Regions from separate parts of the Streptomyces sp. NPDC050264 genome, predicted to be linked through region 2. Evidence: riboswitches for the same ligand, from Rfam matches in the RefSeq annotation. Region 2 holds a riboswitch; the other holds the start of a gene.

Region 1 (15,953 bases), on a different contig from region 2:
TCGCAGACCGGTGTGTGGAGCGGTTGCGCGCCGCCGACCGGTCGGGGCGGACCGTGGTCCTGAAGGTGCGGCGGTACGACTTCTCCACCCTGACGCGGTCCGAGACGCTGCGGGGGCCGACCGACGATCCGGGGGTGGTCAGGGAGGCCGCCGCGCGGCTGCTGGAGTCCGTGGACACGACGGGCGGGGTGCGGTTGCTCGGGGTCGGGGTGAGCGGCCTGGCGGACTTCACGCAGGAGGACCTGTTCGCGCAGGCGGCTGCCGCCGAGGAGGACCGGGGCGCGCTGGACGCCGTCGAGGAGGGGGAGCCGGTCGAGGCCGTCGCCGAGGTGGTGGCCGAGCCGGTCGAGCGGCGGTGGATGGCCGGGCATGATGTGCGGCATGCGGAGTTCGGGCCGGGGTGGGTGCAGGGCAGTGGGCTCGGGCGGGTGACGGTGCGGTTCGAGACGCCGTACGCGACGGGTCCGGGGCGGGTCCGGACATTCCTGGTCGACGACCCCCTGCTGGAGCCTGCGGAGCCGCTGCCGCTGGTGGATCCGGGGGGTTAGGGGCAGGGCCGCCGGCTGTCCTGTCGCCGCGATGCGGACTAGGGCGTTTCTGACGGCTCTTGGAACCGTCAGATGCCTGTCACTGGCGTGCTCGGAGGGGCAGTCGGCTCATCACGAGGTGACTCGCGTTGCGCCGACGATCAGTCCTACACCCGACCAAGAGCCATCAGAAACGGCCTAGGGCCAATGCCGTTGCCTTAGCCGCGATCTTGGTGCGTGCACCCCCGAGCGCAGGCGCGGCGCGCATCCTGGTGACATTCTCAAGAACCGCAGGAGTCCACCGTGTCACGGCGGTTCATGAGCCTGGGGCGACGAAGGGCAAGATCGCCCGTAACGCAACGGCATTGGGACTAGGGCCTGTCTTCGAACTCACCTCTGCCCGGGGGCGTTCGGCACGCACTCTCGCCGCACTGGGCGCAAAGCCGAGTACGCCCCGTACGAGGCCCTGCCCCCGGCCCGCCGAGAGCGCACGCACCGAACGCCGCCGGGCCGCCCTCCGGGAGACGAGGGGAGTTTGAAGACAGGGGCCCTAGGCCGGGTCGTCCTCCGTGCCCGCGATGCGGCCGAACATGATGTCCGGGGAATGGGGGGCCGTGATGTCGAGGCCGTAGTGGTGGTAGAGCTGGAGTTCCTGCTCGGGGGAGAGGTGGCGGCCCACGCCGAAGTCCGGGGAGTCCTTGATCAGGGCGCGCTCGAAGGGGACGCGGAGGGTGCCGTCGATCAGTTCGCTGGGTTCCAGCGGGACGAAGGCGTCGCGGCTGAAGAGGCCCGTGCGTATCGCCGCCCACTCGGGGACGCCCGTGGCGTCGTCGAGGTAGACCTCGTCGATCGTGCCGAGCTTGGTTCCGTTGCGGTCGAACGCCTTGCGGCCGATCAGGTTGCGCGGATCGACGTCGGTCAGCACGGGCCCTCCAGATGATCGCAACTCGTCTGTAAGGACTACGAAAGGGCACATTGGGGACGGCGGCCACTCGAAAGGAGGGTCAAGGGGCCGCTGGTAGGCTGACAGACGGCTGCTGACCCCGTGCGGGAGAGTCTCCGAGCAGTTGTCGGAGGCGCCGAAGGAGCAAATCCTCCCCGGAATCTCTCAGGCCCCTGTACCGCACGGACGAGGTCACTCTGGAAAGCAGGGCGGGTGCACGTATTCCGCCCTCACCGACGGTGAAAGCCGGTGTGTTCCGTGATCGTGCGGGGCGGGCCGGTGAAGCTCTCAGGTTGAGATGACAGAGGGGGAGGCCGTCCGGGCACGCACGCCGTGGTGCCCCTCGCAGGTCGCGATGACCAGGAGGCCTCCGCAATGACAGCCAACCGAACTCCGCTCTCCGCTCTGGAGCAGGGAATCCCCTTCGAGCAGCGCCACATCGGTCCGGATGACGCCGCGCAGGCCAAGATGCTCGCGCAGGTCGGCTACGGCTCGCTCGACGAGCTGACGGCGGCCGCGGTGCCGGATGTGATCAAGAGCGCCGAGGCGCTGGAGCTGCCGGCCGCCCGGACCGAGGCCGAGGTGCTCGCGGAGCTTCGCGCCCTCGCGGACCGCAACCAGGTGCTCGGCTCCATGATCGGGCTCGGCTACTACGGGACCTTCACGCCGCCGGTCATCCTGCGCAACGTCATGGAGAACCCGTCCTGGTACACGGCCTACACGCCGTACCAGCCGGAGATCTCGCAGGGCCGCCTCGAGGCGCTGCTCAACTTCCAGACCATGGTCGCCGAGCTGACCGGGCTGCCTACCTCAGGTGCCTCCCTGCTCGACGAGGGCACGGCCGCCGCCGAGGCGATGGCGCTGTCACGGCGCGTCGGCAAGGTCAAGGACGGCGCGTACGTGGTGGACGCTGACGCGCTGCCGCAGACCGTCGCCGTCATCCGGACGCGGGCCGAGCCGACCGGCGTCGAGATCGTCGTCGCCGACCTGAGCGAGGGCATTCCGGCCGAGGTCGCCGAGCGCGGTGTCGTGGGCGTGCTCGTGCAGTACCCGGGGGCCTCCGGTGCCGTGCGCGACATCAAGCCCGTGATCGACCAGGCGCACGAGCTGGGCGCGATCGTCACCGTCGCCGCCGACCTGCTCGCCCTCACGTTGCTGACCTCGCCCGGCGAGCTGGGCGCGGACATCGCCATCGGCACGACGCAGCGGTTCGGTGTGCCGATGGGCTTCGGCGGTCCGCACGCCGGTTACATGGCCGTACGGGAGAAGTTCGCGCGGTCCCTGCCCGGACGGCTCGTGGGTGTCTCCGTCGACGCCGACGGGAACAAGGCGTACCGGCTCGCCCTGCAGACGCGGGAGCAGCACATCCGGCGTGAGAAGGCCACGAGCAACATCTGTACGGCGCAGGTCCTGCTCGCCGTCATGGCCGGGATGTACGCCGTCTACCACGGACCGGACGGTCTGCGGTCCATCGCACAGCGCACCCATCGCTACGCCACACTGCTGGCCGCAGGTCTGACGGCGGGCGGGGTCGAGGTCGTGCACGGGGCGTACTTCGACACCCTTACGGTCCGGGTGCCCGGCGCGGCCGCGGGGATCGTCGGCGCGGCGCGCGAGGGCGGGGTCAACCTGCGGCTCGTCGACGCCGACCACGTGTCGATCGCCTGCGACGAGACCACCACGCGGAGCCGGCTCGGGGTCGTCTGGGACGCGTTCGGTGTCGAGGCGGACATCGAGGCGCTGGACGCCGAGGTGGCGGACGTGCTGCCGCAGACGGTGTTGCGCGGCGACGAGATCCTGACGCACCCGGTCTTCCACCAGCACCGCTCGGAGACCGCGATGCTGCGCTACCTGCGCAGGCTCGCCGACCGTGACTACGCGCTCGACCGCGGCATGATCCCGCTGGGCTCCTGCACGATGAAGCTCAACGCGACGACGGAGATGGAGCCGGTCACCTGGCCCGAGTTCGGGCAGCTGCACCCCTTCGCGCCGGCCGAGCAGGCGCAGGGCTACCTCACGCTCATCCGTGAACTGGAGGAGCGGCTCGCCGAGGTCACCGGCTACGACAACGTGTCGCTGCAGCCGAACGCCGGATCGCAGGGCGAGCTCGCGGGTCTGCTGGCCGTGCGGGGCTACCACCGCGCCAACGGCGACGAGCAGCGGACGGTGTGCCTCATCCCGTCGTCGGCGCACGGCACCAACGCGGCCAGCGCAGTGATGGCCGGGATGAAGGTCGTCGTCGTCAAGACCGCCGACGACGGCGAGATCGACGTCGAGGACCTGCGCGCCAAGATCGAGAGTTACGCCGACCAGCTCTCCGTCCTCATGATCACGTACCCGTCGACGCACGGGGTCTTCGAGGAGCACGTCGCCGACATCTGTGCCGCCGTGCACGACGCCGGTGGTCAGGTGTACGTCGACGGGGCGAACCTCAACGCCCTGGTGGGGCTGGCCAAGCCGGGGCACTTCGGTGGCGACGTCTCGCACCTGAACCTGCACAAGACGTTCTGCATCCCGCACGGCGGCGGCGGTCCGGGCGTCGGCCCGGTGGGGGTGCGCGCCCACCTCGCGCCGCACCTGCCGAACCACCCGCTGCAGCCGGCCGCCGGGCCGAAGACCGGGGTCGGGCCGATCTCGGCGGCGCCGTGGGGCTCCGCCGGCATTCTGCCGATCTCCTGGTCGTACGTGCGGCTCATGGGAGGCGAGGGGCTGAAGCGGGCGACGCAGGTGGCCGTGCTCTCCGCGAACTACATCGCCAAGCGGCTCGAACCGCACTACCCGGTGCTCTACACCGGGCCGGGCGGGCTCGTCGCGCACGAGTGCATCATCGATCTGCGGCCGCTCAGCAAGGCGACCGGGGTCAGCGTCGACGACATCGCCAAGCGCCTCATCGACTACGGCTTCCACGCCCCGACCATGTCGTTCCCGGTCGCCGGGACGCTGATGATCGAGCCGACGGAGAGCGAGGACCTCGGGGAGATCGACCGGTTCTGCGAGGCGATGATCGCCATTCGCGGGGAGGTCGAGCGGGTTGCCTCCGGCGAGTGGCCGGTGGATGACAACCCGCTGCGGAACGCTCCGCACACGGCCGGGATGCTCGGCGGCGACTGGCAGCACGCGTACAGCCGCGAGGAAGGTGTCTTCCCCGCGGGAGTCGCCGCTTCGGACAAGTACTGGCCGCCGGTTCGGCGCATCGACCAGGCTTTCGGTGACCGGAACCTGGTGTGCTCGTGCCCGCCCCTGGACGCCTACGAGGCGTAAGGAGCGGGGAGGGGCAGCGCGGCCGGCCGGGGTGAACGGCTGGTCGCGCGCCCTTTTGGGCCGCTACGCCGCCGTGACCACTGTCAGTGGGCGGTGCGGGGCGATGATGGTGCCGTTGGGGAGCAGCTCACCGGTGTCCTCGAAGAGCAGGACTCCGTTGCACAGGAGGCTCCAGCCCTGCTCCGGGTGGTGAGCCACGGGGAGCGCGGCCTCCCGGTCAGCGGATTCTGCTGTCGGGCACGATGGCTGGTGCTGGCACATGGATGGGTTCTTTCGCTGCGTAGTCAAGTCGATGATGTTGGTGTCCGTGCTGCGGCGTGAAGTCGTGTTCATGGCCGCCCCCCGTTGTCAGTTGGTCGGAACCCAGTGTTGCCCTGTGGGCGTCAATCCGCAGGGATTTCGTTGCAGCGGTCCTCACCGGATGAAGACGCGTCACCCGTGCGGACGGTTCATCCCAACTGCACTGTCCCTTCGGGTGGTTCCGGGTGGCCTGAGTGGGCTAGTCCGGTGGGGCGGGGCCGGGCAGAGCTGTGCCCCGCGACCGGACGGCGGACGGTGCGGGGCACAGGGTCAGGCGAGCAGGGCGGCCCGTGGTGGTGTCAGCCGAAGGGCGAGCACCGGGAGCAGTTCCGCCACGCGGTGCGGGCGGTGGGCCGCGATGCCGGGTGGCGCCGGCGCGAGCGGGATCAGGATGTCGTCGGCGGCAGGGTGCCCGCTGGCGGCGTCGGCGGTGTGGTCGCCGTGCAGCCACAGGGTGAGCATGTACAGCTCCGGGACCGAGAGCAGCCGTGGCTGGTAGGGCTTGGGCAGGGATTCCGCCTGGCGCAGGGCGCGCTCGGTGGAGGAGACGTAGGGGCCTTCGAAGAAGTGCGAGAAGGTCCAGCCGTCCGGGGTGAGCATCGTGTCGGCGGCGGCCACCGCGCGATCCCCGATACGGATGAGGAAGCGCCAGCCCGCGAGGCGGGCGCGCGAAGGTCCGGTGGTTTCCGTGATGCGGTCCAACACGTGGACGGGCAAGGGGAGTTCAGGACTTGCTGGTCCCTGTGCGGCACGCAGGGAAGGGGTACGGGCCTCACGGACGGCGGTGGGCGAACCTAGGGCTGTGAGGACAGTGCGGAGGGCGGGCGCGGGCGCCGGGGGGACATGCAGCGGCATGGTGGGTCGCCTCTCATTCGACAGGCACGTGGTGCGAGGGCGGTGCGGGACGAGCGGACGGCGCTGTCTGCTGCGGGGTCTGCGGGGTGCGCGGGGTGCGCAGCGTTACGCGGGGCAGAGGGGGCGGGGGCCTGGACCTCGGGCGCCAACTCTCTGTCTCGTTCGCGAAGTTTATACGACGTGTGTTCACAAGTTGTTTCCGCTACCAAGGCGGATGGGGTGCACAAGGCGCTATTAAGCCGTCGTCCCCGTGCCGTTTTGTCGGCGCCCATCCGATTTCTCTTGAGCTTTGGCCGCGTGACCTCGGTGTTGCCCGATCGGGCGGTCGGCTGATTCTCGTCGGCGTTTTTCACCAACCGTTCGTAGATTTATCTACGGAACGTGGCATGCCTAAGGAATGTGCCCCCGGGTAACCGCATCGAGCGTACTGTTCCGCGGGTCCGCGCGGGGCCTTATCGATCACATTGCATGGGCATCATCCACCGTGACACGCGGCCGGATCGTCGGGCGGCCCATGCGAGGAGGGAAGCTTCCATGGGGGAGAAGGTCGTTGCCGGCGCGGTCGATCTGGCCGACCGGCGGGACTACCGGCACAAGGTGCGGGACTGTCTCGCGGGGCTCCGGCGACTCCTGGACGAGAAGCGGTTCGACCGGCCCAGGAATCTCATGGGACTGGAGATCGAACTGAATCTCGCCGGGCCCGACGGGACGCCGAGAATGATGAATGCGGAGGTACTCGAGCGAATCGCGAGCCGGGATTTCCAAACGGAACTCGCGATGTTCAATCTGGAAGTGAACATTGCGCCGCACCCGCTCGGCGGCCGCGTTCTCGACCAGCTCGCCGAGGAACTGCGCACCGGGCTCGGCTATGCCCACCGGAAGGCCAATGAGGTCGACGCGGGAATCGTGATGATCGGCATTCTGCCGACGCTGGGCGCGGATGATCTCGTCTCCGCGAACCTGTCGGACGTCGACCGCTACACCTTGCTCAACGATGCGATCGTCGCCGCGCGCGGTGAGGACTTCGTGCTCGACATCGACGGCGTCGAGCGGCTGACCTGCGCGTCCTCCTCGATAGCGCCCGAAGCCGCTTGTACATCCGTGCAGTTGCACCTCCAGGTCACACCGGGCCGGTTCGCCGATGTGTGGAACGCGGCGCAGGCGGTGGCCGCCGTGCAGATCGCGCTGGGGGCCAACTCGCCGTTCCTGTTCGGCCGTGAGCTGTGGCGGGAGTCGCGGCCCCCGCTGTTCCAGCAGTCCACGGACACCCGGCCGCCCGAACTGCAGGCGCAGGGGGTGCGGCCGCGGACCTGGTTCGGGGAGCGGTGGATCGACTCGGCGTACGACCTCTTCGAGGAGAACCTGCGGTACTTCCCGCCGCTGCTGCCGATCCTGGACGAGGAACAGCCGCTGGACGTGCTCGATCGGGGCGGTGTGCCGAACCTCGCCGAACTCGTGCTGCACAACGGCACCGTGTACCGCTGGAACCGGCCCGTCTACGGCATCGCCGACGGCGTCCCGCATCTGCGCGTCGAGAACCGCGTGCTGCCCGCCGGGCCCACGGTCACGGACGTCATCGCCAACGTCGCCTTCTACTACGGCCTCGTACGGACGCTGGCCGACGACCCGCGGCCGGTGTGGTCGCGGCTCTCCTTCGACGCCGCCGCCCGCAACTTCGACGCCGCCTGCCGCCACGGCATCGACGCGCGCCTGGAGTGGCCGCGCCGGGGGCGGTTCGGCGGGACCGAGCAGGTGCAGGCCGTCACCCTCGTACGGGACGAGCTGCTGCCGCTCGCGGCGGCCGGGCTCGACGCGTGGGGGGTCGAACCCGCCGACCGCGACTACTACCTCGGCGTGATCGAGGAGCGGTGCGCGCGACGGACCAACGGCGCGGCGTGGCAGGCCGCGACCTACCACCGGGCGCTGGAGAGCGGCCTCGCGCGCGACGCGGCGCTCGCGGCGACCACGCGCCGGTACGCCGAGCTGATGCACCTGGGCGAGCCCGTGCACACCTGGCCCGTGGGGCTGCCGGAGCCCGCCGTCCCGCTCGGCTGAAGCGCGGCCGAACCGGCTCAGCCGCTCGCGGCGCCCGCCTGGACGATGGCCTTGAGGATCACCTGCTGGATGTCGGCCGGGTCGCTGACCTGGTGGCCCGAGCCGCCGGTCGCCTCAGCGATCTGCTCGATCTCGTCCTTGTCGGTGTCCGGTCCGACGGCGATGGCGATGAGCGGCACCGGGTGCTCGGGGTCGGCGAGGTCCTGGAGCTGGGACACGAGGCTGCTGCGGGAGACCGAACCCGGGTCCTCGTTGACGCCGTCGGTGACCACCACCACGGCGTTGAACTTGCCGCTCTTGTACGACGACGTGGCCTCCTTGTAGGCGGCGAGCGTCGTGTCGTACAGGCCGGTCGCCCCGCCCGGGACCGGCTGGAGGGAGGTGAACGCGGCGGTCAGCCGGGAGCGTTGGGTGCCGGAGCCCTCGCGGTCGCCGAGCCGCTCGGTCGGCACCAGCTTCTTGTAGTCGCGGTTGCCGTCGAGGAGCGTCGAGAACTCCCACAGGCCGATCTCGTCCTCGGAGGTGAACGTCGCCAGGGCCGCCAGCATGGACGCCTTCGTCACCTCCATGCGGGACTCGCCGCGGCCCGGCACCGGGTTCGCCATGGAGGCGGAGGCGTCCACGACCGTGCTGATGCGGGCGCTCTGCACCGTGATCGTCCACATGCCGAGGGTCTCCTCGATCTCCTCCTCGCTCGGCGGCTGTGAGGTGGGCTCCGCGTACGGCTGCGGGGCGCGGGCGCCTGCCTGCTCGGCGACCGCGTCGGGTGAGGCGCCGCCGTCGGTGCGGAAACCGTGCTTCTCCAGGATCGACCGGCCGTCCGGGGCGCCGAGCAGCGTCATGAAGCGGACGGCGGCGCGGCTCTCGTCGGTGGCCAGGGCGTCCGCGTCGACGAGGGAGAACGGGTAGTTCAGCTGGGGCGAGCCGTCCTTCGGATAGAAGAGGTCGAGGGGGTTGCCGGCGCCGGCCCCGGCGTTGTGCGCGAAGGCGGCCTGTTCGGAGAGGATCACCGCCTGGTTGCGGCGCGGGTTGCCCTGCTCGGTGCCGGAGTCGTCGCGGGCCACCGTGTCCATCAACTGCCCGTCGCTGTCGGACGTGCGCTGCGAGAGGACCTTCGCCATGGCGGCGGCCCGGGTGTCGCCGTCGGCGGATCTCTTCGCGGCGCCCGCCAGTTTGCTGAGCGCGAGCAGGCCGGTGGAGCTGCGGGCCGGGTCCGCGGCGCCCAGGCGCAGCTTGTCGTCGTCCATCGCGGCGCCCGTCAACTGCGTCCAGCTGTACGTCTTTTCGGGCCAGCCGAACGCCTTCGCGGCCGACGGCACCATGCCGACGCCGATCGGCGACGCGGCGACGTTCCCGGCGGTCGTGAGCCGGGTCGCCTTGCCGGTCCGCTCGACCCGCTGGACCCACAGGTCCGAGTCCGGCACCCACACCTGGTAGTCCGGCCTGCCCTTCGTGGTCCGTAGCGCGTCGGCGACCTGGGACGACTCGCGGCCGGTGACGGCGACGTCGAGGCAGTCGCCGTCCGACGTGATGTTCTGCTCGCGGGCCCGGTCGGCCGCGGCCCGCAGCGCGGGCGCCACATCCGGTGAGGCGACGACGTCGAGGTGCACCGTGTCGTCGCAGAAGTCGCCGAGGCCGATCAGGTCGCTGCGGACGGCCAGGGCGGTGCCTGCCGCGACGACGAGGACGAGGGCTGTCGCGATGGCCACCGAGCGGCCTCGCGGCCGGGGCCGCGGGGCGCTCGTGGCCGTCCCGTACTCGTCGGGCATGCTGCTGTGACGTCCCATGACGGTGGAGCCTCTCCCTGAGCCGCAAAGGCAGTTGCGATATAAGCGGTGGAGCAAGGGAGGCAGAGGTGTGCCGGACTGCGGCGCTCGCCCCCCGGCCTGTCGCGCGCGATCTTCGTACCTGCATTCGAGACCCTAGTGGGACGACGTGAGGGATGAGACGGGATTACTCAAGTGAAGGCAGGTGTGCAGGTGGAGGCGGGGTCGGTGGCCGGTTCTTTTCCCCATGAGGGGCTCTCGCGACGATTCTTGCGGGACGAGACGCTGCTCGTATTGGGGCTTTCGCTCGGTGCGAGTGGCGTGTCCGCGCTGATCAGCTTTGTCGGATCGGTCACCAAACCGGGTGGTCTGAAGGACCAGGCCGCGACACTCAACGCCTCGGCGGCGCCCGGGCGGCCGTGGCTCGATCTCGCGTGGCAGTTGTTCGGGATCGCGAGCGCCCTCGTACCCGTCGCGCTCGTCGCGCACTTCCTGCTGCGGGAGGGCGGGAGCCTGCGCACGATCGGCTTCGACCGGACGCGGCCGTGGTTCGACGGGGCACGCGGCACCGCGATCGCGGCCGTGATCGGCAGCACGGGCATCGCGTTCTATCTCGCGGCCCGCGGCCTGGGCTTCAACCTCACGGTGGTGCCGGAGGCGCTGCCCGACGTGTGGTGGAAGTACCCGGTACTGATTCTCTCCGCGGTGCAGAACGCCGTACTCGAAGAGGTCATCGTCGTCGGGTATCTGCTGCGCAGGCTCGGGCAGCTGGGGTGGACGCCCGGCACGGCGCTGGTCGCGTCGTCCGTGCTGCGCGGCTCGTACCACCTGTACCAGGGCATCGGCGGGTTCTTCGGGAACCTCGCGATGGGCGTCGTCTTCGCCTACTTGTACCGGCGGTGGGGGCGGGTCGGGCCACTGGTCGTGGCCCATTCCCTGTTGGACATCGGTGCGTTCGTCGGATACGGGCTGCTCGCGGGAAAGGTGGACTGGCTGCCCACCGCCTGAACCCGGGCGCCTGAACCCGAAGGCTACGCGTGGAGCGTGCCCTCGATGACGGTGACCGCGCTGCCGGTGAGCAGGGTGCGCTCGCCGCGCAGCCCTACGCGGACCAGGCCGGAGCGCGCCGAGGCCTGCAGACCGGTGAGGTCGGTGCGGCCGACGCGGTGCGCCCAGAACGGGGCCAGGGCCGTGTGCGCGCTGCCCGTCACCGGGTCCTCGTCGACCCCGACGCCCGGGAAGAAGCAGCGCGAGACGAAGTCGTAGCCCCGGGAAGGGTCCTCGGCGCGGGCCGTGGCGATGATGCCGCGCTCGGAGAGCCCGACCAGCGCCTTGAGGTCGGGGGCGAGGGCCCGGACCGTCTTCTCGTCGGACAGCTCGACCAGCAGGTCGCCGACCGAGCGGCCGGTGTCGTGCACCGAGAGCGGCTGTGCGCCGAGGGCTTTGGCGAGACCGGCCGGCGCCGGTTCCTCGGTGAGCGGTGCCGTCGGGAAGTCGAGGGTGAGCGAGCCGTCGTCGTGCGGGGTGGCGACGAGGACGCCGCTGCGCGTGGCGAAGCGGACCGGGCCCCGGGTCATCTCCGTCGAGTGCAGCACGTGGGCCGTGGCCAGCGTGGCGTGGCCGCACAGGTCGACCTCGGTACCGGGCGTGAACCAGCGCAGGGCCCAGTCCGCCTCGCCGCCCTCGGGCAGCGGGTGCGCGAAGGCGGTCTCGGCGTGGTTGACCTCGACGGCGACGCTCTGCAGCCAGGTGTCGTCCGGGAAGGCGTCGAGGAGCAGGACGCCGGCGGGGTTGCCGGCGAAGGGGCGGTCGGTGAAGGCGTCGACGATACGAATACGCATGTCAGGGACGGTAGGCGACGGCTCCGGGCCGCCGCCAAGGCCAATTCGGCGCGGCTGGCATGGTTCCCCCGGTTCTCCGCCCGCCCCGGCCCGCGAGCAGCGGCGCGCCGCGCCGCGGTCCGAACATGTCGCGGCCCGGATCGACTTCCGCGCGGACGTTTTTCGGGGAACTGGCATCGGGCGTTGCCAAACGAAGTCTTCCGATATATCGTTGAGGCATCGCGATCGGTCAATGATCGCGTTCGATGAATCCCCCGATCAGTTACGAAAGGACTGATTCTCATGCGTACCCACGGACACGACCACGGACATGGACACCACGGGCCCGGCCGCGAAGGCCGGGGCGGTTTCGAGCGCGGCGGCTTCGAAGGCCGGCGTGCGGCGTTCGGACCCTTCGGTCCGGGCTTCGGCCCCGGCCCCTGGGGCGGGCGCGGCGGCCGCGGTGGCGGGCCCCGGGGCCGAGCGCGGCGCGGTGACGTGCGCGCCTCGATCCTGGCCCTCCTCAAGGACCGCCCGATGCACGGCTACGAGATGATCCAGGAGATCGCCGAGCGCAGCGGAGGCGCGTGGAAGCCCAGCCCGGGCTCCGTCTACCCGACGCTTCAGCTGCTCGAGGACGAGGGCCTGATCACCAGTGCGAGCGAGGGCGGCAAGAAGCTCTTCTCGCTCACCGACGCCGGCACCACCGCCGCCGAAGAGGGTCCCGACGCCCCTTGGGAGGAGCCCGGTCGCGGTGTCGACTGGGAGGCCATGAACGAGATCCGGCAGGCCGGCTTCGGTCTGATGGAGGCGTTCGGCCAGGTCTGGAAGACCGGCAGCAAGGAGCAGCGCGAGAAGGCGCTCACGGTCATCAACGACGCGCGCAAGAAGCTGTACCTGATCCTCGCCGACGAGGACTGAGCCCCGTGCGGGCCCAGCCAGGGTTCAGAACACCGAAGAGGCGTCCCGTACGACAGGTACGGGGCGCCTCTTCGCGTACGTACCGTCGTCCGTTCCGTCAGGCCACCAGGCCGGCCAGTTTGCGCAGGGACTCCAGGAGGGCCGCCGTCGCCGAGTCCTTGAGCTTGCCCGCCATGAGGGAGACCGCGGCGCCCGTGAACTCGCCGTCGACGCGGACCGTCGTGGCGTCCCCGTCCGGGACGAGGGTGTAGCGCGTGCCGACGGTCACGCCCATCGGGCCCTTGCCTCTGATCGCGAGGGTGCGGGGCGTCTCCAGATCCTCGACGGTCCAGGTGACCTCGGCCGGGAAGCCCATCAGCTTCATGTTCTCCTCGAACCGGCCGCCGACTTCGAGCGAGGCGGGGGCGCCCTTGGGGAAGCTGGTGTGGGTGGCGTTCCACTCCCCGTACGAGGAGAAGTCCGTGAGCTGCGCCCAGACCTTCTCGGCGGGCGCCTCGATGCGTGCTTCCGCGCTGACTTCGGCCATGCGGCCACCCCTTTTATGTCGAGAGCTGTGTCGAGAGCTGCGGCAAGAGCTGTGTGGGCTGTGGTGTCGCGGAAAGTAGCGGCATGGCCTCGAACATTCAATACTGATGAACCGTCAGAAATGGTCGGCCGGTGACCGCTCAGCCCGCCCGCTCGATCTCCGCCGCGTCGAACAGGTCGTACGCGCGCGGGTGCGGACCCTCGTCGTGGCAGTGCCAGGCGTCCCAGAACAGGTCGGCGCGCAGCGCGTCGTCCGGGGCGTACACGCGATACACGTACTGCCTGCCGTCGATCGCGGGCAGGGCCACGAGCCAGCACCTGCGGTCCATGTCTGTGACGGACGAGAGCCGAGGGGGTCGTGGTTGCGCGCGGGTGCGGGACAAGGCGGCGTGCGTGCTTCGGGGGGCAAAGGTGCGATCTCATCCTTGAGGAGGAGGAGTCGCTCATCCGTGCCCAACTTGTGTCGGACCCGGGAATGCTCCCCACCGGGGATGCCCCCGTGCATCGTGGCTGATGAGGTGGGGTACGTGCATAGCCCTACCCCGTCGGACGCCACCGCGCACGGCCACACAAAGGAAGAAGAAGGTGACGCGCCGCTCAGTGATGAGCTGGCCCTGGTCGTCGCCGGAGCCCGAAGACGAGCGGTGCGGGACGGGGACGGCCGGATCGACACCGCGCATCTGCTGCACTCGCTCCTCGAAGCCGATCCCGAGGTGCGCGCAGCCTTCGCCGACAAGGGGCAGGTCGCACGGCTGCTCGGCTATCTCGTGCAGCGCAGCATCGGTTACGGGCTGCAGTGGCAGGGCGCTGTGGAGGACTCCGGCGCCGTCCCCCTCGTCCGGGGCGCCCCCGGCTGGTCGCCCGCCGCCGCCGCCGCGATGGAGGCCGGTGCCGAGCGGGCCGCGGTCCGCGGGGATGCGCGAGCCCGCGGTGTGGACGTCCTGGCGGCGCTCGCGGCGGACGGGGAGTGCCGCGCGGTCGAGGTGCTCGGCCGGGCCGGCGTGGACGTGGCGCGGCTGCGGCAGCGCCTGAACTGACCGCCGCAGGACGAAGGGGCCGCGGTCCGTCCTGTGAGACAGGGGTCATCGGGGATGAAGGTCCTGACCTGCCCTGTCATGATGTGCCGGTGCACGGGTCAGAGGGGTCTCAAGGGAGTCAGGGGAGTCGGGGAACCAGTGGGCGCGGCTTCGGGCTGGGACTCGCCCTGGTCTCCGCGCTCGCGTTCGGCGGGTCGGGCGTCGCGGCCAAACCGCTGATCGAAGCGGGACTCGACTCCCTCTCTGTGGTGTGGCTGCGCGTCGCGGGCGCCGCCCTCGTCATGCTGCCCCTCGCCTGGCGGCACCGCGCGCTGGTGCGCCGCAGGCCCCTGCTGCTCCTCGGGTTCGGGCTGCTCGCCGTCGCCGGCGTGCAGGCCTGCTACTTCGCGGCGATCTCCCGCATCCCCGTCGGCGTGGCCCTGCTCGTCGAGTACCTGGCACCCGCCCTGGTCCTCGGCTGGGTCCGCTTCATCCAGCACAAGCCCGTGACCAGGGCCGCCGCGCTCGGCGTCGTGCTGGCCGTCGGCGGGCTCGCGTGCGTCGTCGAGGTGTGGTCGGGGCTCAGCTTCGACGCGCTCGGACTGCTCCTCGCGCTCGGCGCCGCCTGTTGTCAGGTCGGGTACTTCGTCCTGTCCGACCAGGGCAGCGACGCGGGCGCCTCCGGCGGCGAGGTGCCCGATCCGTTCGGCGTCATCGCGTACGGGCTGCTGATCGGCGCCGTCGTGCTCACCGTCATCGCCCGCCCATGGGGCATGGACTGGTCGGTGCTCGCGGGCGACGCCACCATGAACGGCACCGCCGTCCCCGCCTGGCTGCTGCTGTGCTGGATCGTGCTGCTCGCCACCGTCGTCGCGTACCTCACCGGCGTGGTGTCCGTACGGCGGCTCTCGCCGCAGGTGGCCGGCGTCGTGGCCTGTCTGGAGGCGGTCATCGCGACCGTCCTCGCCTGGGTCCTGCTCGGCGAGCACCTGTCGGCGCCGCAGCTGTTCGGTGGCGCGGTGGTGCTGGTCGGCGCGTTCATCGCGCAGTCGTCGAAGGCGCCGACGCGGCCGCCGGAGCCCCCAGCCGAACCGGCGGAAACCGCGTTGTCCCGGTCGGGCGGCGCGGTCTAGGGTGCCGATCATGCATGCACACGCGCTCGTTCTGCCGCCACCGGTCGGCTAGGGCCTGTCCGGCCGCTCGGCCGGACCCGGGCACGTTCGGTGATCCGCCGCCCACGAGACCTGCACCTATAGGTGCAGGTCCGCAGGGTGCTGCCTGATCCACCGGACCGCCCGTGGGCGGGCGTCGATCCCTCCGGACCGGACGGATCCGTCTGTCGGGCCCTGGCGCCGGCGGCCGCCCTCTCGAACGCAGCTCTCGACCCGGGGCGCGGCCGCCCGCGCAGGACGGTCCGTGTCCCCGGTCCTCGCTGCGGCGGGACCCTTTCCGTGGAGATCCACGTGTCGAATGCCGTTTCGGCCGGCTCAGCCGTGCCGTGTTCCGCTGTCCGTTCCGCGCCTCAACTGCCCGTCGCGCGCGGCTTGTTGTATCTCGTCGTCGCCGGTGTCGCCTGGGGCACGGCGGGCGCCGCCGCCTCCGTCGTGTTCCGGCAGAGCGACCTGGGCCCCGCCGCCCTGTCGTTCTGGCGGTGCGCCGGCGGCCTCGTCCTGCTCGCGGCAGCCCGGGTGCTGCGGCGCAGGCCCGCTGTCGCACCGGCCGAACCGCTGGGCCGCAAGGCCGTCCGGCTCGTCGTGCTCGGCCTGTGCCTGGCCTTGTTCCAGACCGCCTACTTCGCCGCCGTGGGGATGACCGGCCTTGCCGTCGCCACCGTCGTCACGCTCGGCGCGGGCCCGGTGCTCATCGCGCTCGGCGCCCGGCTGGCCCTGGGGGAGCGGATCGGCCGCGGCGGTGCGATCGCCGTCGCGGGCGCGCTCGGCGGGCTCGCGGTGCTGATCCTGGGC
Region 2 (15,953 bases):
GAGACCGCCTTCGCCGCGATCACGTGCTCCAGGGGGCCGCCCTGGAAGCCCGGGAAGACGGACGAGTTCAGCTTCTTCGCGAAGTCCTTCTTGGCGAGGATGATGCCGCCGCGGGGACCGCCGAGCGTCTTGTGCGTCGTGGAGGTGACGACGTCCGCGTGCTCGACCGGGTTCGGGTGCAGGCCCGCGGCCACGAGGCCCGCGAAGTGCGCCATGTCGACCCACAGGTACGCCTCGACCTCGTCGGCGATGCGACGGAACTCGGCGAAGTCCAGCTGGCGCGGGTACGCCGACCAGCCGGCGATGATCACCTTCGGGCGGTGCTCCTTGGCGAGCCGCTCCAGCTCGGCCATGTCGACCAGGCCGTTGTCGTCGACGTGGTACGCGACCACGTTGAACTGCTTGCCGGAGAAGTTCAGGCGCATGCCGTGCGTGAGGTGGCCGCCGTGCGCCAGGTCCAGGCCGAGGATCGTGTCGCCGGGCTTGGCGAGCGCGAAGAGGGCGGCCTGGTTCGCGGAGGCGCCGGAGTGCGGCTGCACGTTGGCGTACTCGGCGCCGAACAGCTCCTTGACCCGGTCGATCGCGATCTGCTCGGTGACGTCGACGTGCTCGCAGCCGCCGTAGTAGCGGCGGCCGGGGTAGCCCTCGGCGTACTTGTTGGTGAGGACCGAGCCCTGGGCCTCCATGACGGCGACCGGCGCGAAGTTCTCCGACGCGATCATTTCGAGGGTCGACTGCTGGCGGTGCAGCTCGGCGTCGACGGCCTTGGCCACGTCCGGGTCGAGCTCGTGCAGGGACGCGTTCAGTGCGGACTTTTCAGACATCTTCGGTCAGCTCCCGGAGAACTCGGTGTACTCGTCGGCGGTGAGCAGGTCCTTGGGCTCCTCGGAGATCCGGACCTTGAACAGCCAGCCGCCCTCGAAGGGGGCCGAGTTCACCAGGGACGGGTCGTCGACGACGTCCTGGTTGGCCTCGGTGACCTCGCCCGAGACCGGGGAGTACAGGTCGGAGACCGACTTGGTGGACTCCAGTTCGCCGCAGGTCTCGCCCGCGGTGATGGTGTCGCCGACCTCGGGGAGCTGGACGAACACGATGTCACCGAGCGCGTTGGCCGCGTGCTCCGTGATACCGACCGTGGCGACGCCGTCCTCCACGGCCGACAGCCACTCGTGCTCCTTGCTGTAACGCAGCTGCTGGGGGTTGCTCATGAGGCGAATTCTCCTGTACGCGGGACGGTGCTGGTGACAGTGGGGTGAGCGCTACGGGGTGGCGCGGGTTACTTCTGGCGCTTGTAGAACGGCAGCGCCACGACCTCGTACGGCTCATGCGTACCGCGGATGTCCACGCCCACGCCTGCCGTGCCGGGCGCGGCGAGCGCGGCGTCCACGTACGCGATGGCGATCGGCTTGCCCAGGGTCGGGGAGGGGGCGCCGGAGGTGACCTCGCCGACCACCTGGCCCTCGTGGACGACCGGCATGCCCGCGCGCGGGACGCGGCGGCCCTCGGCGACCAGGCCGACGAGCTTGCGGGGCGGGGCGGTCTCGGCGCGACCGGCGGCGGCCGTCAGGGCCTCGCGGCCCACGAAGTCGCCGTCCTTCTCGAACTTCACGACCCGGCCGAGCCCCGCGTCGAACGGCGTCAGCTCCGTGGTCAGCTCGTGCCCGTACAGCGGCATGCCCGCCTCCAGGCGCAGCGTGTCGCGGCAGGACAGGCCGCACGGGGTGAGGCCGTACTCGGCGCCCGCCTCGGTCAGCGCCTGCCACAGCTTCTCCGCGTCGGCGGGGGCGACGAACAGCTCGAAGCCGTCCTCGCCGGTGTAGCCGGTACGCGCGATGAGCGCCTCGACACCGGCGACGGTGCCGGGCAGACCGGCGTAGTACTTCAGCCCGTCCAGGTCGGCGTCCGTGACGGACTTCACGATGGCGGGGGAGTGCGGGCCCTGCACGGCGATCAGCGCGTACGCGTCCCGGTCGTCGCGGACCTCGGCGTCGAACCCGGCGACGCGCTCGGTCAGGGCGTCCAGGACGGTCTGCGCGTTGCCCGCGTTCGCGACCACCAGATATTCGGGGGCCTCGGTCTCACCGAGGCGGTAGACGATCAGGTCGTCGAGGATGCCGCCGTCCGCGCGGCAGATCATGGTGTAGCGGGCGCGGCCGACACCGACCGTGGCGATGTTGCCCACGAGCGAGAAGTTCAGGAACGCCGCCGCGTCCGGTCCCGACACCGTGATCTCACCCATGTGCGACAGGTCGAAGAGGCCGGCCTTCGTACGCACGGCGTTGTGCTCGTCGCGCTCACTGGCGTACCGCAGCGGCATGTCCCAGCCGGCGAAGTCGGTCATCGTGGCGCCCAGCGAGCGGTGCAGGGCGTCGAGTGCGGTGGTACGGGTCATGGTGCTGCTCCCGGGCGTGACGGCGATGGCGAGGGGTCCCCCGTGGCGGAGGTTCCTCCCCATCTGTCATCGGAACCTGAGAGGTTCGCCCCGACCACGCGTACTGGTGGTCATGACTTGCACCTTGGGTGGGACCGCCGGACTGGCCGGGCGGCCCGCTTTTCAGATGTGCCTCGCCCGCGCGGTACGGGGCCTGAGAGATTCAAGGGAGGAACTTGCTCCTTCGGCGTCCGGGTACACGTACGTGTCCGGAACTCTCCCGCGCGGATTCGAACGGCCGGTATGCGGTTGTGTGCGTGTGGCGCGCACATCATTGCACGCCCGCGGAACGGGGAAACCTCTTGTAGGGCATTACCTTCTCTTTACACTTGGTGAGAAGAGTGGCGTGACCGGAACGGGGAGGACGATCACGGTGCACAAGGCAGTCGTGGGCGCGTACGGGACGACGGCTTCGGCCGGGTCGGCGGTGGTGCCGGGAGTGCCGGGGGTGCGTGCCCCGCGGCAGCGTTCGGTGCGGGACCTGCGAGGGCGCGATGGCCGTACACCGCACCGGATCGGCTTCGCGGCGGGCGACTTCGTCGTGCTCTCCGGACTGCCGGGCAGCGGCAAGTCGACCCTGATGCGGCGGGCCGTCACGGTCGTGCGCATCGACTCGCAGGACACCCGGGAGCGCTGGGCCGCCCGGCTGCCCCGCCGGGTGCCGTACGCGCTCTACCGCCCGCTGGTCCGCATCGCGCACTACGTGGGCCTGCGGCGGGCGATGCGCTCGGGCGCCAGCGTCGTCGTGCACGACTGCGGCACCCAGGCCTGGGTGCGCCGCTGGGTGACCCGCGCGGCCCGGCGGCGCGGCGCCTCCGTCCACCTGCTGCTCCTCGACGTGCCGCCGGACACGGCGCTCGAAGGGCAGCTGGAGCGCGGCCGAGGGGTGTCGCGGTACGCGTTCGCGCGGCATCGTCGGGCGGTGGGCGCCCTGGTGACGTCGACGGAGCGGGGCGATCTGCCGTCGGGGATCGAGTCGGCGGTGCTGCTGGACCGGGCGGCGACCGACGCGCTCGGCGGGATCACGTTCAGGGAACAGCCGTCCGGGCCCGGGGAGTAGCCCGCCCGTCCGGACGTTCGCGTTATCGTCGGCGGCTATGGAGCACCCGGCGCATCACGAGGACGCACACCCCCACCCCCACCCCACGCGGGGCTGGCCGGCGAACGAGCTGGAGGAGGTCCTCGCCGCGGCACTCGGTGTCGAAGGGGCGGGCGCCCGCATCGTCGAGGTCCTCGGCCGCAGCCCGGTCTGGATACCCCTGCCACAGGGCGGCGGCACCGCGAGCCGCGACCTCGACCTGCCGACGCTGGAGATCGAGGGCCAGGTGTACGTGCCCGTCTTCAGCTCCGAGCAGCAATTCATGCAGGTCACCGGCGGCCGCATGGACTGCACGGTGGCCCCGGCCGTCGAGTTCGCGCGCGGACTGCCCGCCCAGGTCGGGCTCGCCGTGAACCCGGACGGCGCGGTCGGCATCCCGCTGCCCCCGGCCGCCGTCGCCGAGCTGGCCCGCAGCGGCCGCACCCCGCTGGACGGCCCGGCCACCGGCGGCCGCGTCGTGCTCTCCGAGCCGGACTGGCAGCACGACCCGGTGGACTTCCTGGCGGCGGTGCGCGAGGAGTTCGAGGCGACCGGCACCGTACTGAGCGCCCGCCGCTGCCTCGCCGTCGTCGAGGACGCGACTCCCTCCCTGTTCGTCGGCGTGGAACTGAGCCAGTGGGAGGGCGCCGCACGCGATCTGCCGCTGGACGCGCTGGGCCGTGCGCTCGGCCGGGCACCGGTCGGCTGGCCGGTGAACCTGGTCTTCCTCGACGTCACGCAGGACCCGGTCGCCGACTTCCTGCGCGCACGCGTACGTCCGTTCTACGCGCGGGAACGGTGACGCCGTCCGTCAAGTCGGTGTCAGGAACGCCGCTTAAGCTGGTTTCATGACCTGACCGGGCGGCGCTGTGCCCTCCGGTCACGGCGGAACACGGACGTTCACGAAGGGGCGGTTACGGGTGAGTGCGTCGGGCACGGCCGCGGCCGGACAGGTCGAGCACATGCTGCGCCAGGTGACCCCCGGGCGCTACGACGCATACGAGGCGCTCCTCGCGGCCCTCGCCGCCGGACAGGTCTGGATGCTGCTCTGGCACGGCCAGGCCGGCTCGCCCGACGCCCAGTACGGGAACATGGACGTCGACGGTTTCTCCTACGCACCCTGCGTGACGTCCGCTCAGGAACTCTCCGCGTCCGGCTGGTCCCGCGCCTACGAGGTGGTCGGCGGGGTCGACGCGGCCCGCACCCTCTACCCCGACCACTACGGCCTGTGGCTCAACCCGCACGCCCCCGGCGGCGGAGTGGGCGTGCCCTGGCTCGACCTGCGCCGCATCGCGGGCGGGCTCGACCGGCAGCCCGCCGGGCCGATGCGGCTGGCCGAGCCGACCATCGAACTCCCGCAGTTCTACGCGCTGCTCGCGCAGAACGCGCACCGCACCACCGCGATCCGCTCGCTGCGCCGCGCCTGGGTGCAGCCCGCGATCGGCGTGCCGTACCTGGCGATCGGCCTCGACGTGTACGACACGGCGCCCGCGTCGGTGGACGCGGTGCGCGCGATGATGCAGCAGTCCGTCGCGGCGGTCCCGGAGGGCCTGCCGGTCTCCACGGTGGCCATGTCCGACGCGTACGACCCGGTGGCGATGTGGCTGCGGGCGAACGCCCGGCCGTTCTACGACCGTGAGGCGCATGCCGCGCCGGCGGCCCCGGCCGGTGGCGGGTACGGATATCCGCCGCCGTACGGCGCTTCGTACTGACCACGGTCTATGGGCAGTTGTGGGCCCAATGTCCGAGCTGGCGCCACTAACGACCCAACTGCCCAACGTCCGCACCCCGTTCACAGCCGTCCGGATAACGGAACACCCCTGACAGCATCACGTTTAGGCATCCTTTCCCCGTCAAGTCTGGCAACAGATCGCACACAGGTTGAAGACTCCGGCAGCAAGGGGCTTCGCCTCTTTGTACGACGGACTGAATCACGCCGCTACAGCGGCAAGTGTGGGCCGGTCACCGCCGGTTGAGAGGGGTCCTTGCCACGATGACGGCACCATTGCACGACACGACTGCGGAAGCGGATCCGACCGCCGCGGTCGACGCCGCCGCGAGCGCGCCCGGCCGCAAGGTCGAGGGCCGGTCGCTGAAGCAGATCGCCTGGAACCGCCTCAAGCGGGACAAGGTCGCCCTCGCCGGTGGCATCGTTGTCGTCTTCCTGATCCTGGTGGCGGTCTTCGCGCCGCTCATCGTGAGCCTTCTCGGCCACCCGCCGAACCAGTTCCACCAGGACAAGCTGGACCCCCTGACGAACCTGCCCACCGGCTCCCTGGGCGGTGTCAGCGGCGACTTCCTGTTCGGCGTCGAGCCGAACAAGGGCCGCGACGTGTTCAGCCGCATCGTCTACGGCGCCCGCATCTCGCTGCTCGTGGCCTTCCTCGCGGCGATCCTCGCGGTGGCGCTCGGCACGCTGTTCGGCATCATCGCCGGCTACTTCGGCGGCTGGGTCGACGCGCTGATCAGCCGCGTCATGGACGTGCTGCTCTCCTTCCCGCAGCTGCTCTTCATCATCTCCCTGGTCTCGGTGCTCCCGGACGACCTGCTGGGCCTGACCGGCAGCGGGGTGCGCATCGCCGTCCTCGTGATGGTCATCGGCTTCTTCGGCTGGCCGTACGTCGGCCGCATCGTCCGAGGGCAGACGCTCTCGCTGCGTGAGCGCGAATACGTGGAAGCGGCCCGGTCGTTGGGCGGCGGCTCGCGGCACATCCTCTTCCGGGAGCTGCTGCCGAACCTGGCCGCGCCGATCGTCGTCTACATGACGCTGATGATCCCGACGAACATCCTCACGGAGGCCGCGCTCAGCTTCCTCGGCGCCGGTGTCCGGCCGCCCACGGCGTCCTGGGGCGGCATGCTCCGCGACGCGCTCGAGACGTACGAGCACGACCCGATGTTCATGATCTTCCCGGGCGTCACGATCTTCATCACCGTCCTCGCGTTCAACCTCTTCGGCGACGGGCTGCGCGACGCGCTCGACCCCAAGGGGTCCCGGTAAAGCCACAGGCCCGACAGGTCTGTACCGAACTGCCCCTGCCGCACTGTCAGGTGGCTCTACTCCATGGTTCTCCGGCAGCTCTGCCCGGGACCGCGATCTCGGAGGTTACGAGAAAATGCCCACAAGTTCCCCGAAGCGACGGCTCGCCGCTGGCGCGGCCCTCGTCGTCGCGGCGCTCGTGTCGACCACGGCGTGCGGCGGCGGTGACGGCGACTCCAAGGACTCGTCGAAGGGCGCCGGTTACGACGCGGCGTACAACAAGATCGCCAACGCCTCCACGAAGAAGGGAGGCACGCTGAAGATGGTCGGCAAGCAGGACCTGGACTCCGCCGACCCGCAGCGCGCCTACTACGGCATGTCGTGGGACTTCATGCGGTTCTACACGCGTCAGCTGGTGACGTTCGCGCCGAAGGCGGGCGCCGCCTCCACCGAGCTGGTCGGCGACCTCGCCTCCTCCACCGCGAAGGTCACCGACGGCGGCAAGACCTACACGTACACCCTGCGTGACGGCGTCACGTGGGAAGACGGTTCGCCGATCACCTCGCAGGACATCAAGTACGGCATCGAGCGCATCTGGGCGACGGACACCATCACCGGTGGTCCGCAGTACCTGAAGCAGAACCTGGACCCCAAGGGCGAGTACAAGGGCCCCTACAAGGACAAGTCCAAGGACAAGCTCGGCCTGAAGTCGATCCAGACGCCGGACGCGAAGACCATCGTCTTCAAGCTGCCCAAGGCCAACGGTGACTTCGAGCAGTTCCTCGCCATGCCGTCCGGCTCGCCGGTGAAGCAGGAGAAGGACACGGCGACCAAGTACACCCAGCACCCGTTCTCCTCCGGCCCGTACAAGTTCCAGTCGTACAAGGCCAACAAGAAGATCGTGCTGGTCCGCAACGACAAGTGGAAGAAGGCCTCGGACCCGATCCGCGCCGCGCTTCCCGACAAGATCGACGTGACGATCTCCGCCAACCTGGAGGAGAACGACAAGCGCCTCATGGAAGGCGACTACGACGTCGACCTGAACGGCACCGGCATGACGCAGTCGGGTCGCGTCACCGCCGTGCAGGACCACAAGGACAGCGTCGACAACATGCGGACCTCGTTCGTCCGCTACGTCGCCCTGGTCCACACCGCCAAGCCGTTCGACAACGTCCACTGCCGCAAGGCCGTGTTCTACGCGACGGACTTCGCCGGTCTGCAGCAGACCCGCGGTGGCCAGCTGGCCGGTGGCGAGATCGCCAACTCGACCCTGCCGGTCTCCATCAAGGGCCACAGCGACTACGACCCGTACGGCGTCCTCGCCCGCAAGGGCAAGCCGGACGTGACCAAGGCCAAGGCCGAGCTGAAGGAGTGCGGCAAGCCGGCCGGCTTCTCCACGAAGATCACCGCCCGTAACAACCAGCCGGGTGAGGTCGACACCGCCGAGGCGCTCCAGGAGCAGCTCTCCAAGGTCGGCATCAAGCTCGAGGTCGACTCCCTCGACGGCGCCGAGACCTCCGCGATCACCGGTTCGCCGAAGGTCGTCAAGGAGCGCGGCTACGGCATGACGATGAGCGGCTGGGGCCCGGACTTCCCGTCCGGCCAGGGCTTCGGCCAGCCGCTGTGGGACAGCCGGTTCCTGTCGGACACCGGTAACTACAACGAGTCCCAGATCAAGGACAAGAAGATCGACGGTCTCTTCGACAAGGCGATCGCCGAGACCGACGCCGAGAAGGCCGGGAAGATCTACGAGGAGCTCGACCACCGGATCCTCGACCAGGCCGACTGGATGCCCTTCATCTACGAGAAGAACATCACCTGGCGTGGCCCGCGTCTGACCAACGTCTACATGTCCGACGCGTACAACGGTCGCTACGACTACGCCTCCCTCGGCGTCGTCAAGTAACACCCTTTCCGGGCAACGGAGTCGATCCGTTGCCCGGATCTGGACCTCCGCCGCCGAAACCCGCCAGTCCGAAGGGCAGGTGATGGCCCCGGGCGCCGACCGGGAACTCCCACAAGGAGTTCCCGGCCGATGCCGGGCCGCGCACAGTGCTTGCTTATCTCATCCGGCGCCTGTTCGCCGTTGTCATCATGGTGCTCGTCGTGCTGCTCGCGACGTTCACCATCTTCTTCATGCTGCCCAAATGGGCGGGTCAGGACGTAGCCGTCCTCTTCGCCGGCAAGGCAACCGGAGCCGAGCAGCTCGCCGGTATCCGGGTGAAGCTCGGCCTGAACGACCCCGTGCTCGTTCAGTTCTGGGACTTCGTCAAGGGCATCCCGCTGGGCCGCGACTACGTCAACGGCAATGACGTGACCCACTGCGGCGCCCCGTGCTTCGGGTACTCCTTCCGTACCGAGGAGCCCGTCTGGAACACCCTCAAGGACGCGCTGCCGGTCACCCTGGCGCTCGCCGCCGGTGCCTGCGTCCTGTGGCTGATCGCCGGTGTCGCCACCGGTGTGCTGTCCGCGCTCAAGCGCGGCACCATCTGGGACCGTTCCGCCATGACCATCGCCCTCGGCGGTGTCTCGCTGCCGGTCTTCTTCACGGGCATGGTCGCGATGGGCGTCTTCGTGCACAGCCTCGGCTGGGTGCACATCGCCGACAGCCTCTCCACCGAGGATTCCATCGGCACCTGGTTCGAGACACTGATCCTGCCGTGGATCGTGCTCGCCTTCCTCAACGCCGCGATGTACGCCCGCCTCACCAGAGCCACGATGCTGGAGATCCTGGGCGAGGACTACATCCGCACCGCGCGCGCCAAGGGACTCGGCGAGTCCGCGGTCATCACCCGGCACGCCCTGCGTTCCGCGATGACCCCGATCCTCACCGTCTTCGGCCTCGACCTCGGTGTGCTGCTCGGCGGCGCCGTGCTCACCGAGTCCACGTTCAACCTGCCGGGTCTCGGCCTCGCGGCGGTCCAGGCCATCAGCAACAAGGACCTGCCCGTGATCCTCGGCGTGACGCTGTTCGCGGCTCTCGCGATCGCCGTCGCCAACCTCGTCGTGGACCTTCTGTACGCCGTCATCGACCCGCGAGTGAGGCTGGGATGACCGAACTGCACAAGACCGGTGCGGCGGTCGGAGAACCCGTCGCCGCCCCGGCCGCTCCCAAGGCCTTCCTCGAGGTCCGCGACCTCAAGGTGCACTTCCCGACCGACGACGGTCTGGTCAAGTCCGTCGACGGGCTCTCCTTCAAGCTGGAGAAGGGCCGCACCCTCGGCATCGTCGGCGAGTCCGGATCGGGCAAGTCCGTCACGTCGCTGGGCATCCTCGGCCTGCACACCGCGGGCCAGTACGGCCGGCGCAAGGCGCAGATCAGCGGCGAGATCTGGCTGGACGGCACCGAGCTGCTGACCGCGGACCCCGACAAGGTGCGCAAGCTGCGCGGCCGCGACATGGCGATGATCTTCCAGGACCCGCTCTCCGCGCTGCACCCGTACTACACGATCGGCAAGCAGATCGTGGAGGCGTACCGGGTCCACCACAACGTGGACAAGAAGACGGCGCGCAAGCGGGCCATCGAGATGCTCGACCGGGTCGGCATCCCCCAGCCGGACAAGCGTGTCGACGCCTACCCGCACGAGTTCTCCGGCGGTATGCGCCAGCGCGCGATGATCGCGATGGCGCTGGTGAACAACCCCGAGCTGCTGATCGCCGACGAGCCGACCACGGCCCTCGACGTGACGGTGCAGGCGCAGATCCTCGACCTGATCCGGGACCTGCAGAAGGAGTTCGGCTCGGCCGTCATCATGATCACGCACGACCTGGGCGTCGTCGCGGAGATGGCCGACGAACTCCTCGTCATGTACGGCGGCCGCTGCGTCGAGCGCGGTCCGGCGGGCAAGGTCTTCTCCACACCCCAGCACCCGTACACCTGGGGCCTGCTGGGCTCGATGCCGCGCATCGACCGGGAGCAGACCGACCGGCTCACCCCGGTCAAGGGCTCCCCGCCCAGCCTGATCAACCTGCCGAGCGGCTGCGCCTTCAACCCGCGCTGCCCGTACGCGGACATCCCCAAGGACAACATCACCCGTCGCGAGCGCCCCGAACTGCACCAGATCGGCACCGGTCACTACTCGGCCTGCCACATGTCGGCCGAGGAGCGGGAGCGGATCTGGACCGAAGAGATTGCGCCGAAGCTGTGACGGACGCCAAAGGACCCGAGATGACGATCCCTCAGCAGGCGGGCGACGCGCCGGCCACCTCAACGGATCCCGCCAAGGGCGAGCCGCTGCTCAAGGTCGAGGGACTGGTCAAGCACTTCCCGATCAAGAAGGGGCTGCTCAAGCGGCAGGTCGCCGCGGTGCAGGCCGTCGACGGGCTCACCTTCGACGTGCGCGCGGGGGAGACCCTGGGTGTGGTCGGTGAGTCCGGCTGCGGCAAGTCGACGATGGGCCGGCTGATCACGCGGCTGCTCGAACCCACCGCCGGGCGCGTCGAGTTCGAGGGCACCGACATCACGCACCTGGGCACCACTGGCATGCGGCCGCTCCGCCGCGACGTCCAGATGATCTTCCAGGACCCGTACTCGTCGCTGAACCCGCGCCACAACATCGGCACGATCGTCGGGGCGCCATTCAACATCCAGGGCGTCAAGCCCGAGGGCGGTGTGCGCAAGGCCGTACAGGATCTCCTCGAGCGCGTCGGGCTCAACCCCGAGCACTACAACCGCTACCCGCACGAGTTCTCCGGCGGCCAGCGCCAGCGCATCGGCATCGCCCGCGCGCTGGCCCTGCGCCCGAAGCTGGTGGTCGCCGACGAGCCGGTCTCGGCCCTCGACGTGTCGATCCAGGCCCAGGTCGTGAACCTGCTCGACGACCTGCAGGACGAGCTCGGCCTGACGTACGTGATCATCGCGCACGACCTCTCGGTCATCCGGCACGTCTCGGACCGCATCGCGGTGATGTACCTCGGCAAGATCGTGGAACTCGCCGACCGCAACGACCTCTACTCGACGCCGATGCACCCGTACACCAAGGCGCTGCTGTCGGCGGTGCCGGTGCCGGACCCGAAGCGGCGCGGCATCAAGAGCGAGCGCATCCTGCTGCGCGGCGACGTCCCCTCGCCCATCGACCCGCCCGCCGGCTGCCGTTTCCACACGCGCTGCTGGAAGGCGACGGAGGTGTGCGCGACGAAGGAGCCCCCGCTGCTCCAGCTCGGCACCGGCCACCAGGTCGCCTGCCACCACCCGGAGAACGCCCCGGACCAGGCCCCCGAGGACACCAAGCTGCTCTCGGTGGCGAAGGAGGCGATCGACGTGGTGACGGTCCCGGCACCGGCCGCGGTCGTGGAGGAGCCGTCGGAGGAGACGCCGTCGGAGGCGGCACCGGAGGCACCGGACGCGTCGGTGGCACCGGAGACGCCGGAGGAGCCCGAGAAGAAGTAGCCCGCTGCGGGGGGCCTGCCGCACGAGCCGCGGCGGCCCCCCGGTGGATCTCCGCGGCGCCGCCGCCCAACATGACCCAGAAGGGTCATGTACACGTCGTGCCCCCGAACGGCAGTGTCTCCGTGTCCGATACACCGGAACACGTTCGAAGGGACGCCCCATGGCTCTCTCCCGTTCGGCACGCCTGGCCGCGCTCACCGTCGCGGCCGCCTCCTTCTGCCTGATAGCCGCCTCCCCGGCCCCCACCCCCGGCGCCGACGGCATCGGCGACCCGTACTTCCCCCAGCTCGGCAACGGCGGCTTCGACGCCCGTCATTACGATCTCGACGTCGCCTACAACCCCGACACCGACCGCCTCGACGGCCGTACGACCCTCACCGCGCGCGCCACCCAGAACCTCTCCTCCTTCGATCTCGACCTGCAGAAGCTCACGGTCACCCGGGTCGAGGTGGACGGCAGACGCGCCGACTTCACGCGCACCGCCGACGAGATGACGGTCACCCCGCGCGGCTCGATCCGCGAGGGCCACACCTTCCGCGTCGCCGTCACCTACGGCGGCGTCCCCGAAGCGCTCAGCGGCCCGATCGTCTTCGGCTCCGACTACGGCTGGATGAAGACCACCGACGGCGTCTTCGTCGCCTGTGAGCCGAACGCCGCCTCCACCTGGTTCCCGTCCAGCGACCACCCCTCGGACAAGGCGACCTACGACATCCGCATCAAGGCGCCCAAGGGCCTCACCGGCGTCTCCAACGGCCGGCTGGTCGACACGTACGACACGAAGGGCGGGCAGACCGTCCACCACTGGCGCGAGTCGAAGCCCATGGCGACCTACCTCGCGACCGCCAGCATCGGGAAGTTCGACGTGAAGAAGGGGCGGACCCCGGCGGGCACTCCCATCTACGTCGCCATCGACCCGGTCCTCGCCGACAGCAACAGCGTCGACGTGTACGCCGTGACCGCCGAGGCCACCGACTACTGGTCCCGGGTCTTCGGCCCCTACCCCTTCGAGGAGACGGGCGCGGTCGTCGACGACATGCCGCAGGCCGGCTTCTCCCTGGAGACCCAGTCCAAGCCCAGCTACTCGGCCGTCCGCAACGAGTCGACGATCGTGCACGAGCTGGCCCACCAGTGGTTCGGCGACTCCGTCTCCGTCGAGCAGTGGAAGAACATCTGGCTCAACGAGGGCTTCGCCACGTACGCCCAGTGGCTGTGGGCGGAACACAAGGGGACCCAGTCGGCCCACGACTCCTTCCTCGCGGGCTACAACTCCCGCCCGGCCACCTCCTCCTTCTGGCAGACGAAGGTCGGTGACCCGCAGCGCGACACGATGTTCGCCTCCGCGGTCTACCAGCGCGGCGCGATGACGCTCCAGGTGCTGCGCGAGCGCATCGGCGACAAGGCGTTCTTCAAGCTGCTGCCCGCCTGGACGAAGCTGCACCGCTACGGCAACGCGCGGACGTCCGAGTTCATCGCCCTCGCCGAGCGGATCTCCGGTCAGCGGCTCGACGGTCTCTTCGACACCTGGCTGTTCACGACGGGCAGGCCGAGCCTGTAGCCGGGTTCCGGCCGCCCGGCAGGTAAGAATGTCGGGTGATCCAGGAACTGTTCACCCCCTCCGTCCAGCATTGGCTCGACCTCATCGGCATCTTCGTGTTCGCGATCTCCGGCGCGCTGATGGCCGTACGCAAGAACTGGGACGTCTTCGGCATCGTCGCGCTCGCCGAGGCCACCGCGCTGGGCGGAGGGGTGTTCCGCGATCTGGTCATCGGTGCCGTGCCCCCGGCCGCCTTCACCGATCTCGGCTACTTCGTGACCCCGATCATCGCCGCGTTCTTCGTCTTCTTCCTGCACCCCGAGGTCGAGCGGACCCAGCTCGCGGTGAACGTCTTCGACGCGGCGGGCCTCGGCCTGTTCTGCGTCACGGGCACGACCAAGGCGTACGACTACGGGCTCGGCCTCACCGCGTCCGCCGCGCTCGGCCTCACCACGGCGGTCGGCGGCGGCGTGCTGCGCGACATCATCGCCAACGAGGTGCCGTCGCTGGTCCGCTGGGACCGCGACCTCTACGCGGTCCCCGCGATGGTCGGCGCCGGGATCGTGGTCCTGTGCATCAACTACGACGCCCTGAACGGCTTCACCAGCGCCGTCGCGGTCCTCACCGCGTTCCTTCTGCGGCTGCTCGCCATGCACTACCACTGGCGCGCTCCCCGCGCGTGGAACCGCAGGTCGGCCGCGGTGGACGTGACGGAGGAGACGCCGTAGCGGGGCGGGCCTCCAACTCCCTTTTCCCGTTTGTCTCTTGACGCCCAACGGCCACACGAGTTAACTCACGTGCTGAATTAAGTCTGGACCAACCTTCCCTCCCCCCACGCTTGGAAGGCCCATGAGAACTCGTACCCGGCTCATAGCCGTGGCCGCCGCGACCGCCGCCGTCGCGGCAGGCGCCCTCTTCACCACCGCCCAGGCCGACCCCGCCCCCGCGGCCGCCCCGCAGGCCGTGGCCCCCTACCTCTACAACGGCTGGGGCGACCCGCCGGACCCCGCGGAGGTCCAACAGGCCACCGGCGTCCGCTGGTTCACCCTCGCCTTCGTCCTCGACGCCGGCGGCTGCACCCCGGAGTGGGACGGCTCCCGGCCGCTCACCGGCGGCGCCGACCAGAAGACGGTCGAGGCCGTGCGTGCGGGCGGCGGTGATGTCGTCCCGTCGTTCGGCGGCGCGAGCGGCGCCAAGCTGGAGCAGTCCTGCTCCGACGCGGACGCGCTCGCGGGGGCGTACCAGAAGGTCATCGACGCCTACGGGCTCAAGGCGATCGACATCGACATCGAGGGCGACGCCTACGGCGACCCGGCCACGCAGACGAAGACGATCGACGCCCTGAAGAAGGTGAAGGCGGCCAACGCGGGCCTCACCACCTACGTGACGTTCCCGTCCGACCAGAGCGGTCCCGACGGCAGCATGATCGACCGGGCCGCCGACGCGGGTCTGGAGGTGGACGGCTGGACGATCATGCCGTTCGACTTCGGCGGCGCGGGCCGGAACATGGGCGAGCTGACCGAGCAGGCCACCGACGGGCTGAAGGACCGGGTGAAGTCGGCGTACGGCTACAGCGACGACGAGGCGTACCGGCACAGCGGCCTGTCCTCCATGAACGGCATCACCGACGTCGAGGAGACCGTCACCCAGGCCGACTTCGAGACGATCCTGGCCTACGCGCAGGAGCACCACCTGGCCCGTCTCTCCTTCTGGTCGGTCAACCGCGACCGGCCCTGTCCCGGCGCCTACCCGAACGACGACACGTGCTCCGGTGTCGACCAGGAGCCCTGGGCGTTCACCAAGATCCTCGCGAAATACGAAGCTACCGCTTAGTAATTTCTTGTTGTACGTTGCCGGTATGGCAGAAGCAGCGTCCATGCAGGACCGTACGACGACGATGACCGCGGCGACGATCGGCGACAGCGAGTTCGACCGCGACACGACCGTCATCCGGCGGGAGCCCGGTGTCTACGACATCGACCTCTCCGCCGGGTGGACGATCATCAACGCCGTCAACGGCGGCTACCTGCTCGCCGTACTCGGGCGCGCCCTCGCGGACGCCCTGCCGCACAGTGACCCGTTCACCATCTCGGCGCACTACCTGACGGCCTCGGCCCCGGGCCCCGCCGTGATCCGCACCGACGTCGTACGCACCGGCCGCACCCTCTCCACCGGCCAGGCCTCCCTGTTCCAGTACGCCGACGACGGCACCGAGGTCGAGCGCATCCGCGTCCTCGCCTCCTACGGCGACCTGGACGCGCTCCCCGACGACGTACGCACCAGCGCACAGGCCCCGCCCATCCCGCCCATCGAGCAGTGCTTCGGCGCGGGCGACGCACCCGAGGGCACGCCCCCGGTCCCCGGCAGCTCCGCGATCACCGACCGCCTCGCGCTCAAGCTCGACCCGGCCACGCTCGGCTGGGCCCTCGGCGCCCCGTCCGGCAAGGGCGAGATGCGCGCGTGGTTCGCCCTGGCCGACGGCCGCGACGCGGACCCGCTGTCGCTGCTGCTCGCCGTGGACGCCCTGCCGCCGACCGCCTTCGA

Evidence for each region. A riboswitch is a leader RNA that binds a small molecule or an ion and turns the genes downstream of it on or off. The one in region 2 is predicted to bind glycine.
Region 1: linked by a shared signal. The riboswitch ahead of gcvP (aminomethyl-transferring glycine dehydrogenase) and the one ahead of gcvT (glycine cleavage system aminomethyltransferase GcvT) in region 2 are both predicted to bind glycine.

Annotation. Positions count from the first base shown of each region.
Region 1 is NZ_JBFAKV010000008.1:9,877-25,829, forward strand. Features, by position in the region: gene AB0J02_RS16000 (DNA polymerase IV) at 1-548, shown strand, start outside; gene AB0J02_RS16005 (PRC-barrel domain-containing protein) at 1,078-1,452, opposite strand; glycine riboswitch at 1,566-1,661, shown strand; gene gcvP (aminomethyl-transferring glycine dehydrogenase) at 1,846-4,731, shown strand; gene AB0J02_RS16015 (DUF5999 family protein) at 4,795-4,992, opposite strand; gene AB0J02_RS16020 (hypothetical protein) at 5,302-5,886, opposite strand; gene AB0J02_RS16025 (glutamate-cysteine ligase family protein) at 6,421-7,941, shown strand; gene AB0J02_RS16030 (substrate-binding domain-containing protein) at 7,959-9,728, opposite strand; gene AB0J02_RS16035 (type II CAAX endopeptidase family protein) at 9,915-10,715, shown strand; gene AB0J02_RS16040 (PhzF family phenazine biosynthesis protein) at 10,739-11,548, opposite strand; gene AB0J02_RS16045 (PadR family transcriptional regulator) at 11,831-12,448, shown strand; gene AB0J02_RS16050 (SRPBCC family protein) at 12,546-12,974, opposite strand; gene AB0J02_RS16055 (hypothetical protein) at 13,114-13,302, opposite strand; gene AB0J02_RS16060 (Clp protease N-terminal domain-containing protein) at 13,501-14,010, shown strand; gene AB0J02_RS16065 (EamA family transporter) at 14,094-15,122, shown strand; gene AB0J02_RS16070 (EamA family transporter) at 15,483-15,953, shown strand, end outside.
Region 2 is NZ_JBFAKV010000033.1:41,859-57,811, forward strand. Features, by position in the region: gene glyA (serine hydroxymethyltransferase) at 1-824, opposite strand, end outside; gene gcvH (glycine cleavage system protein GcvH) at 831-1,208, opposite strand; gene gcvT (glycine cleavage system aminomethyltransferase GcvT) at 1,277-2,392, opposite strand; glycine riboswitch at 2,565-2,664, opposite strand; gene AB0J02_RS38715 (AAA family ATPase) at 2,859-3,491, shown strand; gene AB0J02_RS38720 (enhanced serine sensitivity protein SseB) at 3,529-4,311, shown strand; gene AB0J02_RS38725 (enhanced serine sensitivity protein SseB C-terminal domain-containing protein) at 4,430-5,221, shown strand; gene AB0J02_RS38730 (ABC transporter permease) at 5,503-6,507, shown strand; gene AB0J02_RS38735 (ABC transporter substrate-binding protein) at 6,623-8,392, shown strand; gene AB0J02_RS38740 (ABC transporter permease) at 8,539-9,540, shown strand; gene AB0J02_RS38745 (ABC transporter ATP-binding protein) at 9,537-10,634, shown strand; gene AB0J02_RS38750 (dipeptide ABC transporter ATP-binding protein) at 10,655-11,875, shown strand; gene AB0J02_RS38755 (M1 family metallopeptidase) at 12,036-13,430, shown strand; gene AB0J02_RS38760 (trimeric intracellular cation channel family protein) at 13,466-14,137, shown strand; gene AB0J02_RS38765 (chitinase) at 14,259-15,242, shown strand; gene AB0J02_RS38770 (thioesterase family protein) at 15,268-15,953, shown strand, end outside.